3 linked regions of the Chelativorans sp. AA-79 genome follow. The protein of the gene in region 2 interacts with the protein of the main gene of each other region in a pairwise test. Links are inferred from orthologs where the notes say so. Each region holds a gene or a part of one and is shown on either strand. Other genes may lie near its edges.

The links.
Region 1: the proteins of PVE73_RS00410 (region 2) and PVE73_RS12015 interact in binary tests that used the Escherichia coli proteins (3 or more experiments, as listed by UniProt). The link is inferred for Chelativorans sp. AA-79 from one-to-one orthologs.
Region 3: the proteins of PVE73_RS00410 (region 2) and PVE73_RS02915 interact in binary tests that used the Escherichia coli proteins (3 or more experiments, as listed by UniProt). The link is inferred for Chelativorans sp. AA-79 from one-to-one orthologs.

What each region holds. Positions count from the first base shown.
Region 1 is NZ_CP120361.1:2,475,771-2,479,203, forward strand. Bases 1-2,707 are described here. They hold PVE73_RS12015 (P-II family nitrogen regulator), read right to left. Parts: upstream 1,670-2,707; coding sequence 1,331-1,669; downstream 1-1,330. Other genes in these bases: glnA (type I glutamate--ammonia ligase), read right to left, coding at 1-1,274; PVE73_RS28250 (NAD(P)H-hydrate epimerase), read left to right, coding at 1,967-2,488; PVE73_RS12020 (NAD(P)H-hydrate dehydratase), read left to right, coding at 2,452-2,707. Outside these bases: more of PVE73_RS12020, read left to right, coding at 2,708-3,433. UniProt on the Escherichia coli protein: P-II indirectly controls the transcription of the glutamine synthetase gene (glnA). P-II prevents NR-II-catalyzed conversion of NR-I to NR-I-phosphate, the transcriptional activator of GlnA. When P-II is uridylylated to P-II-UMP, these events are reversed.
Region 2 is NZ_CP120361.1:82,768-86,091, reverse strand. It holds PVE73_RS00410 ([protein-PII] uridylyltransferase), read left to right. Parts: upstream 1-316; coding sequence 317-3,124; downstream 3,125-3,324. Other genes in the region: murJ (murein biosynthesis integral membrane protein MurJ), read left to right, coding at 3,177-3,324; mutS (DNA mismatch repair protein MutS), read left to right, coding at 1-252.
Region 3 is NZ_CP120361.1:583,474-587,131, forward strand. Bases 1-2,932 are described here. They hold PVE73_RS02915 (P-II family nitrogen regulator), read right to left. Parts: upstream 1,670-2,932; coding sequence 1,331-1,669; downstream 1-1,330. Other genes in these bases: PVE73_RS02910 (ammonium transporter), read right to left, coding at 1-1,299; tesB (acyl-CoA thioesterase II), read right to left, coding at 1,894-2,760; PVE73_RS02925 (ubiquinone biosynthesis hydroxylase), read left to right, coding at 2,848-2,932. Outside these bases: more of PVE73_RS02925, read left to right, coding at 2,933-3,658. UniProt on the Escherichia coli protein: Involved in the regulation of nitrogen metabolism. Regulates the activity of its targets by protein-protein interaction in response to the nitrogen status of the cell.

The DNA of each region.
Region 1 (3,433 bases), 2.4 Mb from region 2 along the record:
TCCTTGTCCAGATTCATCAGCGCTTCACGCAACGAACCGGAGACGGTCGGGACCTTCTTCAGCTCCTTCGGCGGCAGGTCGTAGAGATCCTTGTCCATGGCCTGGCCGGGATGGATCTTGTTCTTGATGCCGTCGAGGCCGGCCATCAGCATGGCAGCGAAAGCGAGGTAGGGGTTCGCCGTCGGGTCCGGGAAGCGGACCTCCACGCGCTTGGCCTTCGGCGAGGAGCCGAAGGGGATGCGGCAGGAAGCCGAGCGGTTGCGTGCCGAATAGGCGAGCAGAACCGGCGCCTCGAAGCCCGGCACCAGACGCTTGTAAGAGTTGGTGGTCGGGTTGGTGAAAGCGTTGATGGCCTTGGCATGCTTGATGATGCCGCCGATGTAATAGAGGCAGGTTTCCGACAGGCCGGCATATTCGTTGCCGGCGAAAGTGGGCTTGCCCTCCTTCCAGATCGACTGGTGCACGTGCATGCCCGAGCCGTTGTCGCCATAGACCGGCTTCGGCATGAAGGTGGCCGTCTTGCCGTAGGCGTTGGCGACCTGATGCACCACATACTTGTAGATCTGCATCTTGTCGGCGTTGCGCACGAGCGTGTCGAACTTGATGCCGAGTTCGTGCTGGGCGGCCGCCACCTCGTGGTGGTGCTTTTCCACGACCACGCCCATGTCGCTCAGCACGCTCAGCATCTCGGAACGCATATCCTGAAGCGAATCGACCGGCGGGACCGGGAAATAGCCGCCCTTCACGCGCGGGCGGTGGCCGAGATTGCCCGTCTCGTAATCCGTGTCGTCATTCGAGGGAAGCTCGGAGGAATCGAGCTTGAAGCCGGTGTTGTAAGCGTCCGCCTTGTATTTCACGTCGTCGAAGACGAAGAACTCGGCTTCCGGACCCACATAGACAGTGTCGCCGATGCCCTCGGCGCGCAGATAGGCCTCCGCCTTCTTGGCCGTGCCGCGCGGGTCGCGGTTGTAGGCCTCGCCCGAGACCGGGTCCAGAATGTCGCAGTAGACGACCATGGTCGACTGGGCGAAGAACGGGTCCATATGGGCCGTCTCCGGCTCCGGCATCAGGACCATGTCGGACTCGTTGATGGCCTTCCAGCCGGCGATCGAGGAACCGTCGAACATCACGCCGTCGGCGAACATGTCCTCGTCCACCGCGACAACGTCCATCGTCACGTGCTGGAGCTTGCCCTTCGGGTCCGTAAAGCGCAGATCAACGAACTTCACCTCGTTGTCCTTGATCTGCTTCAAAATGTCCTGTGCTGTCGTCATGTGTCTTCAACCCCTGTAAATGACAACTCTTCTTGCAATCGGCCCTGTCGGCCTGTTCAGACCGCATCGGGGCCGGTTTCGCCCGTCCGGATGCGGATGACTTCCTCGACATTGGAGACGAATATCTTGCCATCCCCGATCCGGCCCGTCTGGGCGGCCTTGCGGATGGCCTCGATGGCCGCATCGACCATATCGTCCACCAGCACCACCTCGATCTTCACCTTCGGCAGAAAGTCGACCACGTATTCCGCGCCGCGATAGAGCTCGGTGTGGCCCTTCTGACGCCCGAAGCCCTTGGCCTCGGTAACGGTGATGCCCTGAAGCCCGACTTCCTGAAGGGCTTCCTTCACCTCGTCGAGCTTGAACGGTTTGATGATCGCCTCGATCTTCTTCATGTTTCGGCGGCCTCCGATTGCTTTAAAAGCGGGGTTCGCCCCCGCTTCGCCCATTCGTATGCAGGAACCGTGCCAGTCGGCCGGACCCGCTGGTGTGCAGGCCGGTGCCGGTCCCGCAATGCGCTGGCGGGCCTGTGCCGGCAAACGATTCGGGGATCGCGTCGCGGGGTCGGCCAGACTCCTGATAAATCTGCCTAATAATTGAGCATCTTGCTTAAAAAATGGCCTTCGGTCGTGCCGATATTTACGGCGGATCCGATCGGAGCCAATATCGGCCACCTAACGGATGACCCCGCTATGCACGAGATTCTGTCTCCGGAAGAAATGGGACGCGTGGACCGGCTCGCCGCCGAGGCCGGGCCGTTGGAGAGCTACGACCTGATGCGCAATGCCGGCGCGGCGGTGATGGACGAGATCCTTTCGCGCTTCGCGGATGCGCCTGGCTTCGACGTCCTCTGCGGCCCCGGCAACAATGGCGGCGACGGGTATGTGGTCGCGCGGCTGCTTCACGAACGGGGCCTCGATGCGCGGGTCTGGCGTGAACTCGAGCCGAAGCCCGGAAGCGACGCGGCCCGTGCCGCGGCCGCTTGGCCGATGCGCACCGGCGAACTGCGCGATTTCGCGCCGGAGGCGGGGCGTGTGGTGGTGGATGCGCTTTTCGGCGCCGGGCTCGCCAAGCCCGTTTCGGAGACCTATGCGAATGCTCTCGACAGGGTCTCCGCCGCCGGGCCGAAGGTCGTGGCCGTCGATCTTCCCTCGGGCGTCTCGGGGAGAGCGGAGCGGTGCTGGGCAGCACGGCTCCGGCCGATCTCACCGTGACTTTCTTCCGCAAGAAACCCGGCCACCTGCTTTATCCGGGGCGCGCGTTGTGCGGCGAACTCGTGGTGCGCGATATCGGCATCGCCACGGAGGTTCTTGGCACCATCCGTCCCCGCTGCCGGGAAAATGCGCCGGATCTCTGGCAGGCGCTCCTGCCGCGGCCCGGCGTGGAGACGCATAAATACGAACGGGGCCATGCCGCCGTCTTCTCGGGCGGGCCGTCCACCACCGGGGCTGCCCGGCTCGCCGCGCGTGGCGCGGCGCGGATCGGGGCCGGGGCGGTGACGGTGCTTTCCCCTGCGGGAGCCCTCGCCGTCAATGCGATGCACCTGACCTCGATCATGCTCAGGCGGGTAGAGGCGGTGGACGAACTTGCCCTGTTCCGCCGTGAGAGAAGGGCGTCCGCCTATGTGCTGGGCCCCGGCTTCGGCGTGGGAGAGAGGGCGCGCAGCTTTGCCGCCGCCGTGCTGCGCTCAGGCGAGGATGTCGCGACGGCGCATCTGGTGCTCGATGCCGATGGCATTACGGCCTTTGCGCATGAGCCGGAACTGCTCTTTGCGGCCGCGGCCGGCAGCCAGGGCCGCCTCGTGCTCACGCCGCATCCCGGCGAATTCGCGCGGCTGTTCCCGGACCTCGCGGCCGATGAGCAGCTTTCAAAGCTCGGCAAGGCGCGGGCGGCCGCCGCCCGCAGCGGGGCCGTCGTTCTCTTCAAGGGGCCGGATACGGTGATCGCCGCGCCGGACGGCCAGGCCGTCATCAACACCAACGGGACGGCCTATCTCGCGACGGCGGGCTCGGGCGATGTGCTCGCCGGCATGATCTGCGGCCTTCTCGCCCAACAAATGCCGGCCTTCGAAGCGGCGGCGGCGGCGGCCTACCTGCATGCGGAGGCGGGCAGGGCGTTCGGGCCCGGGCTGATTGCCGAAGATCTGCCGGAGGCGCTGC
Region 2 (3,324 bases):
CTGCCGCAGGCGGTGGTGGAGCGCGCGCGCGACGTGCTGCACCGGCTGGAAGCGGGCGAAACCGGGACCAAGGCCGCGCGCATCGTCGACGACCTTCCGCTGTTCTCTGCTGCGATCCGTCACGAACCGCCGAAGCCGAAAGCGTCCGACCGGCTGCGGGAGGAACTCACCGCGCTCGACCCGGACGGCATGAGCCCGCGCGAGGCGCTGGAGGTGCTGTACAGGTTGAAGCGGGTCGTGATGGAGGGGTAAAGGGGCGGGCCTTTCCCTGTTGCCGAAAAACGCGCTATACAGCGCCGCCTAATGCGGAAACGGTATGGCCAAGGTTCCACTCAAGCTCGACCAGATCATCGATCCCGCCGGCCTGCGCGCCGAACTCGACGCCGTCGCGGCCGAAGGCGACGCGACATCAGCTGGAGCGCGCAAGAAGGTGATGCAACTCCTGAAGGCGCGGCTCGCCGAAGGCCGGCGGACGGCGGAGACAATGCTTTCCGAAGACGGTGGCGGCACGGCCTGCGCCACGCGGCTTTCACATCTCATGGACGAGATCGTCCGCGCGCTCAACGATTTCGCCTCTACCCACGTCTATCCCGCCGAGAACCGGTCGGCGGCGGAGCGCATGGCGGTTGTCGCGGTCGGCGGCTACGGGCGCGGCACGCTGGCGCCCGGCTCCGACGTCGATCTGCTCTTCCTTCTGCCTTACAAACAGACGCCCTGGGGGGAGCAGGTGGCCGAATACATGCTCTACATGTTCTGGGATCTCGGCCTGAAGGTGGGGCATGCCACGCGCAACGTCGACGAATGCATCCGGCAGGCGCTCTCCGACGTAACGATACGCACGGCGGTGCTGGAAGCACGCTTCGTCTGCGGCGACCAAGGGCTCTACGATGATCTCGTCGCGCGGTTCGACGAGGACATCGTCAAGGACACCGGCGCGGAATACATCCAGGCGAAGCTCGCCGAGCGCGACGCGCGGCATGCCAAGGGCGGCGAGAGCCGCTATGTGGTGGAACCGAACGTAAAGGATGGCAAGGGAGGGCTGCGCGACCTCCACACGCTGTTCTGGATCGGCAAGTATTACTACCGCGTGCGCGAAGCCGACGAACTGGTGGGAAAGGGCGTCTTCACCCGCCAGGAATATCTACAGTTCGCCAAGGCGGAGGATTTCCTCTGGGCCGTGCGCTGCCACATGCACTTCCTGACCGGCAAGGCGGAGGAGCGGCTGCATTTCGACATCCAGCGCGATATCGCCGAAAGGCTGGGCTACAAGAGCCATCCGGGCCTGTCGCCGGTCGAGCGCTTCATGAAGCATTACTTCCTGACGGCCAAGACCGTGGGGGATCTCACCCGGATCTTCTGCGCGGCGCTCGAGGAGGAGCAGGCCAAGCACGTGCCGGGCTTCAACCGCATTTTCCTTACCTTCCAGCGCCGCAAGCGCAAGCTTGCCGGCACCAGCGATTTCGTGATCGACAACCACCGCATCAACCTCGCCAATGAGGGCGTATTCGAGCGCGATCCGGTGAACATGCTCAGGCTCTTCTGGTTCGCCGACCGGCACGGCCTCGAATATCACCCGGACGCGCTGAAGCTGCTCACGCGCTCGCTCAAGCTGATCGACCGCAACCTGCGCCGGAACAAGGAGGCGAACCGCCTGTTCCTTGATCTTCTCACGTCCGACCGCGATCCCGAGCTCAACATGCGCCGGATGAACGAGGCGGGGGTGCTGGGTAAGCTCATCCCCGACTTCAACAAGATCGTGGCGATGATGCAGTTCTCCATGTACCACCATTACACGGTCGACGAGCACCTGATCCGCTGCATCGGCGTGCTGGCGGAGATCGAGCGCGGAGACGGGCAGAACATCCATCCGCTTGCCCATTCGCTGATGCCCGGCCTGAAGCCCTGGCGCAAGGTGCTCTACGCGGCCCTCCTGTTCCACGACATCGCCAAGGGCAGGCCCGAGGACCACTCCGATGCCGGCGCACGCATTGCCCGGCGGCTCTGCCCGCATATGGGCTTCGACGCCGCGGAAACGGAAATGGTCGCCTGGCTCGTCCAGGAACATCTAACGATGTCGATGACGGCACAGATGCGCGACCTGAACGATCGCAAGACGATCCAGGATTTTGCCCACATCGTCCAGTCGGTGGACAGGCTGAAGCTGCTCCTGGTGCTCACCGTCTGTGATATCCGCGGAGTGGGACCGGGCGTGTGGAACGGCTGGAAGGGGCAGTTGCTGCGGACGCTCTATTACGAGACCGAGCTCCTGCTTACTGGCGGCTTCTCCGAAGGCTCGCGCGCAATGCGCGCGGAAGGTGCGCGCGTGCTCCTGGCGGAAGAACTCCAGAAAGCCGGCTGGGAGGAAGCCGAGGCGCGCCGCTATGTCGGGCTTCACTACGAGAATTACCTGCTTGCGGTCGACGAAGGCGATCAGGTGCGCCATGCGGGCTTCATCCGTGCGGCCGACCGGCAAGGCCGGGCCCTCTCCACCATGGTCAAGCCGCATGCTTTCGAAGCCGTCACGGAAATCACGGTCCTGGCGCCGGACCATCCGCGCCTGCTCTCCGTCATTGCCGGTGCGTGCGCGGCGGCCGGCGCCAACATCGTCGACGCGCAGATCTTCACCACCACCGATGGGCGCGCGCTCGACACGATCCTGATCGGCCGCGAATTCGAACTGGACGAGGACGAGCTGCGCCGCGCGCAGCGCGTGGGCCGCCTTATCGAGGACGTGCTGTCGGGCAAAGCCTATCTGCCGGAGGTGCTGGAGAAGCGCACCAAGCCCCGCCGCGGCACCAGGGCCTTCCGCGTCGAGCCGCGCGCGGAGCTCCGCAACACGCTGTCCAACCGCTTCTCCGTGATCGAGGTCGAGTGCCTTGACCGGCCCGGCCTTTTGTCGGAGGTGACCAGCGCCATCTCCGACCTTTCGCTCGACATCGCCTCCGCGCACATCACCACTTTCGGCGAGAAGGTGATCGATACCTTCTATGTGACTGACCTCACCGGTTCCAAGGTCGATAGTCCCGACCGTCTGGAGACGATCCGTCGTGAACTCATCGAAACGATCGAGAACGGCCCGCCGAGGCGCAACCACCGAAGCAAGGCGAAGACGGTAGCGGCGTGAGGAACTGCATCGCTACGCTTTCCCGCACCCTCCGAGCCCGGAGGCTCTGCCCATGAGCCTCATCGGCAAATTCGCGAGCGTCGGCAGCGCCACGATGGCAAGCCGCGTCCTGGGCTTCGTGCGCGAGGCGCTGATCGCAGCAGCCCTCGGCGCGGGTCCTGTCACCGACGCATTCTATGCTGCCTTCCGCTTCCCGAACC
Region 3 (3,658 bases), 500 kb from region 2 along the record:
CGCGGGCCGCAGGCCGACGATCGCGTCGACGATCTTGTAGAGGATCGCCGATCCGATGCCGCACCAGATGATGGTGACCAGCACCGCGACGAACTGGACCCAAAGCTGCGAAGCGATGGAGAAGTCCTCGCCGCCCGTTCCGCCGAGCCACGGCGCGGTGAAGATGCCGGTGCCGAGCGCGCCGACGATGCCGCCCACGCCATGGATGCCGAACACGTCAAGCGTGTCGTCATAGCCGAACCTGTTCTTCACCACCGCCACGAAGAAGTAGCAGACCGCGCTGGCGATCACGCCGAGGACGATGGCACCCACCGGGCCCACCGTGCCGCAGGCCGGGGTGACGGCCACGAGGCCCGCGATCATGCCGGAGACCGCACCCAGCATTGAAGCCTTGCCGCGATGCAGGGCCTCGACCACGCTCCAGCCGATGATCCCGCCGGCGGTCGCCGTGAAGGTGTTGATCATGGCGAGAGCCGCGCCGCCGGTGGCTTCCAGGTTGGATCCGGCATTGAAGCCGAACCAGCCCACCCACAGGATCGAAGCGCCGACCATGGTGAGCGTCATCGAATGCGGCGCCAGGATCTCCTTGCCCAGGCCGGTGCGCCTGCCGACGAGAATGCAGCCCACGAGGGCGGCGATGCCCGCATTGATGTGGACCACCGTGCCGCCGGCGAAGTCGAGCGCGCCGAGATTGAAGAGATAGCCGCTCGAATCCCAGACCATGTGCGCGACCGGGAAGTAGACGAAGGTCACCCACAGGACGGTGAAGAGCACCACCGCCGAAAACTTGATGCGCTCGGCAAAGGCGCCGACGATCAGCGCCGGAGTGATCACCGCGAAGGTCATCTGGAAGCAGATGAAGACATATTCCGGGATGACCACGCCGTCGGTGAAGGTCGCGGCGGTCGAATCGACGGTGACGCCGGACAGGAACAGCTTGCCGAAGCCGCCCCAGAACGGGTTCGTGCCGCCGCCGAAGGCGAAGGAGTAACCCCAGAGCACCCAGACCACCATGACGACGGCGGCAATCATGGTGCACTGCATCAGCACCGAGAGCGCGTTTTTGGCGCGCACGAGGCCGCCGTAAAAGAGCGCAAGGCCCGGCAGGGTCATGAACAGGACGAGAAGCGTCGCCACCATCATCCAGGCGACGTCGCCCTTGTCCATGACGGGTGCCGCCGCCTCGGCGGCCTCTTCCGCGGCCTCCTGTGCGACTGCGGGAAGGGCGGCGAAGGCCGCCAGTGCAAGCGTGCCCGCCCCGGCCGCACGCTTGGCGAAGTCGATACTCGGAAATCTCATTCTATTCTCCCTGGACAAATCCGGATGGCGATCACAACGCATCGGCGTCGGTTTCGCCGGTGCGGATGCGCACTGCCTTTTCGATGCTGTAGACGAAGATCTTGCCGTCACCGATCTGGCCGGTCTTGGCAGCGTTCGCGATCGCTTCCACGGCCTTGTCGGCGATGTCCGCATCGACCGCGACCTCGATCTTGACCTTGGGCAGGAAGTTCACCGCATATTCGGCGCCGCGATAGATTTCCGTGTGCCCCTTCTGCCTTCCGTAACCCTTCACTTCGGTGACGGTCAGCCCCTGAATGCCGAGCTCGGTCAGTGCTTCGCGCACTGCCTCGAGCTTGAACGGCTTTATGATTGCCATCACGAATTTCATCAGGTTTCACCTTTGCTCTAGCGGACAAGCCGCGTTGCATGTGCCGCCGGGCAACCCCCGCCCGAGGGCACCAGCGATGGCAAAGGGGAATCAAGAGCCGTGCCAATTGCTGGGCAGCGGCTTCAAGTTTCTTTAATCATTGAGGAAAAGTCGGTCGGCTCATAAAGCCGGCTAAACGAGGCAGGCGAGATATGCACAATAGATGTGCAAAAACTGCATTTTGCCTACTTTGTTCGCATTCGCAGCAGACCCTCCTGCGCGACCGAGGCTATGAGCACGCCATTCCGGGAATAGATGCTGCCGCGAGAGAGCCCCCTCGCTCCTCGCGAGGAGGGGCTGTCCTGGGTGTAGAGCAGCCAGTCGTTCAGAGAGTCCGGCCTGTGAAACCACATGGCGTGGTCAAGGCTGGCCATCTGGAGTTCCGGATCGAACACCGAGCGCCCATGGGGAAAGGTCGCCGTGTCGATCAGCGTCATGTCGGAGAAGTAGGCCAGCACGGCCGCCTGCAGGGCGCGGTCGCCCGGCACCGGGCCTGTCGCCCGCATCCAGACGTGCTGGAAGGGCGGCAGCTTGTCGTTTGTCGTGTAGTGCTCGACATTGACCGGCCGGATCTCGACGGGCCGCTCGCGCTGCCAGTAGCGGCGGATGGCCTCGGGCACTTCGGCGCTGAGCATCGCCATGAACTGCGCCTGGCTGCGCAGGGAATCCGGCGCGGGGACTCCTTCCGGCATGGACAACTGGTGCTCCAGCCCTTGCTCGTCCACCTGGAAGGACGCGGAGAGGGCGAAGATGGCCTGTCCGTGCTGGATGGCGACCACGCGGCGGGTGGTGAAGCTGCTCCCGTCGCGAATGCGGTCCACCTCGTAGATGATGGGCACGGCGGGGTCGCCGGGCCGCATGAAGTAGCAGTGCAGCGAATGGACGTGCCTTTCCGGGGCCACGGTGCGCTGCGCCGCGACCAGCGCCTGGCCGATCACCTGCCCGCCGAAGACGCGCTGCCACCCCACCTGCGGGCTGCGGCCGCGAAACAGGTTGTGTTCGAGCTTTTCGAGATTAAGTATGTCGAGAAGCTCCTGCATTGCAGACGACATCCGGGTCCCTCCGACGGCGTTGCGGTACGGTTGAGAAACCGGAGGGCAGGTGCGAAGTCAAGACGTGGACAAGCGGAGAAGCGGATCATGAGCGTGGCGAGCGAAGACAAGCGGCTGAGCGGACCGTTCGACGTCATGATCGCCGGAGCGGGATATGTCGGGCTCGCCATCGCCGTTTCCCTTCGCCACGCCCGCCCTGGAATGAAGGTTCTCGTGGTCGATGCCGCCCCCGAAGGTGCCTGGGAGCGTGACGGCCGCGCTTCGGCTATTGCCGCCGCTGCGACCCGCATGCTGCGTCATGTCGGGTGCTGGGACGAGATCGCGCCGGAGGCCCAGCCCATCACGGAGATGGTCGTCACCGATTCGCGCACGTCTGATCCGGTGCGTCCCGTCTTTCTTACCTTCGGCGGTGAAGCAGCACCCGGCGAGCCCTTCGCCCACATGGTGATGAACCGGGACATGAACGGCGCCTTGCGGTGGCGAGCAAGCGAGCTCGGCATCGACATCGTGCAGGGCGTTGCGGTCGAGGGCTTCGAGACGGACCATGCGGGGGTGAGCGTTCGCCTTGCGAATGGCGTATCGTCCCGCACACGCCTGCTCGTGGCGGCGGACGGCATCAGGTCGCGCCTGCGCGACATGGCCGGCATACGCATCGTCCATTGGGAATACGGACAATCCGGCATCGTCTGCACTGTCGCGCACGAGCGCCCGCATAACGGCCGCGCGGAGGAGCACTTCCTGCCCGCCGGCCCGTTCGCGACACTGCCGCTCAAGGGGAACCGGTCCTCCATCGTGTGGACCGAGCGCACGGAGGATGCCGAGCGGCTGGTAGCAGAGGACGAATTCGTGTTCGAACAGGAGCTTGAGCGGCGTTTCGGCCTCAAGCTCGGCGAAATCC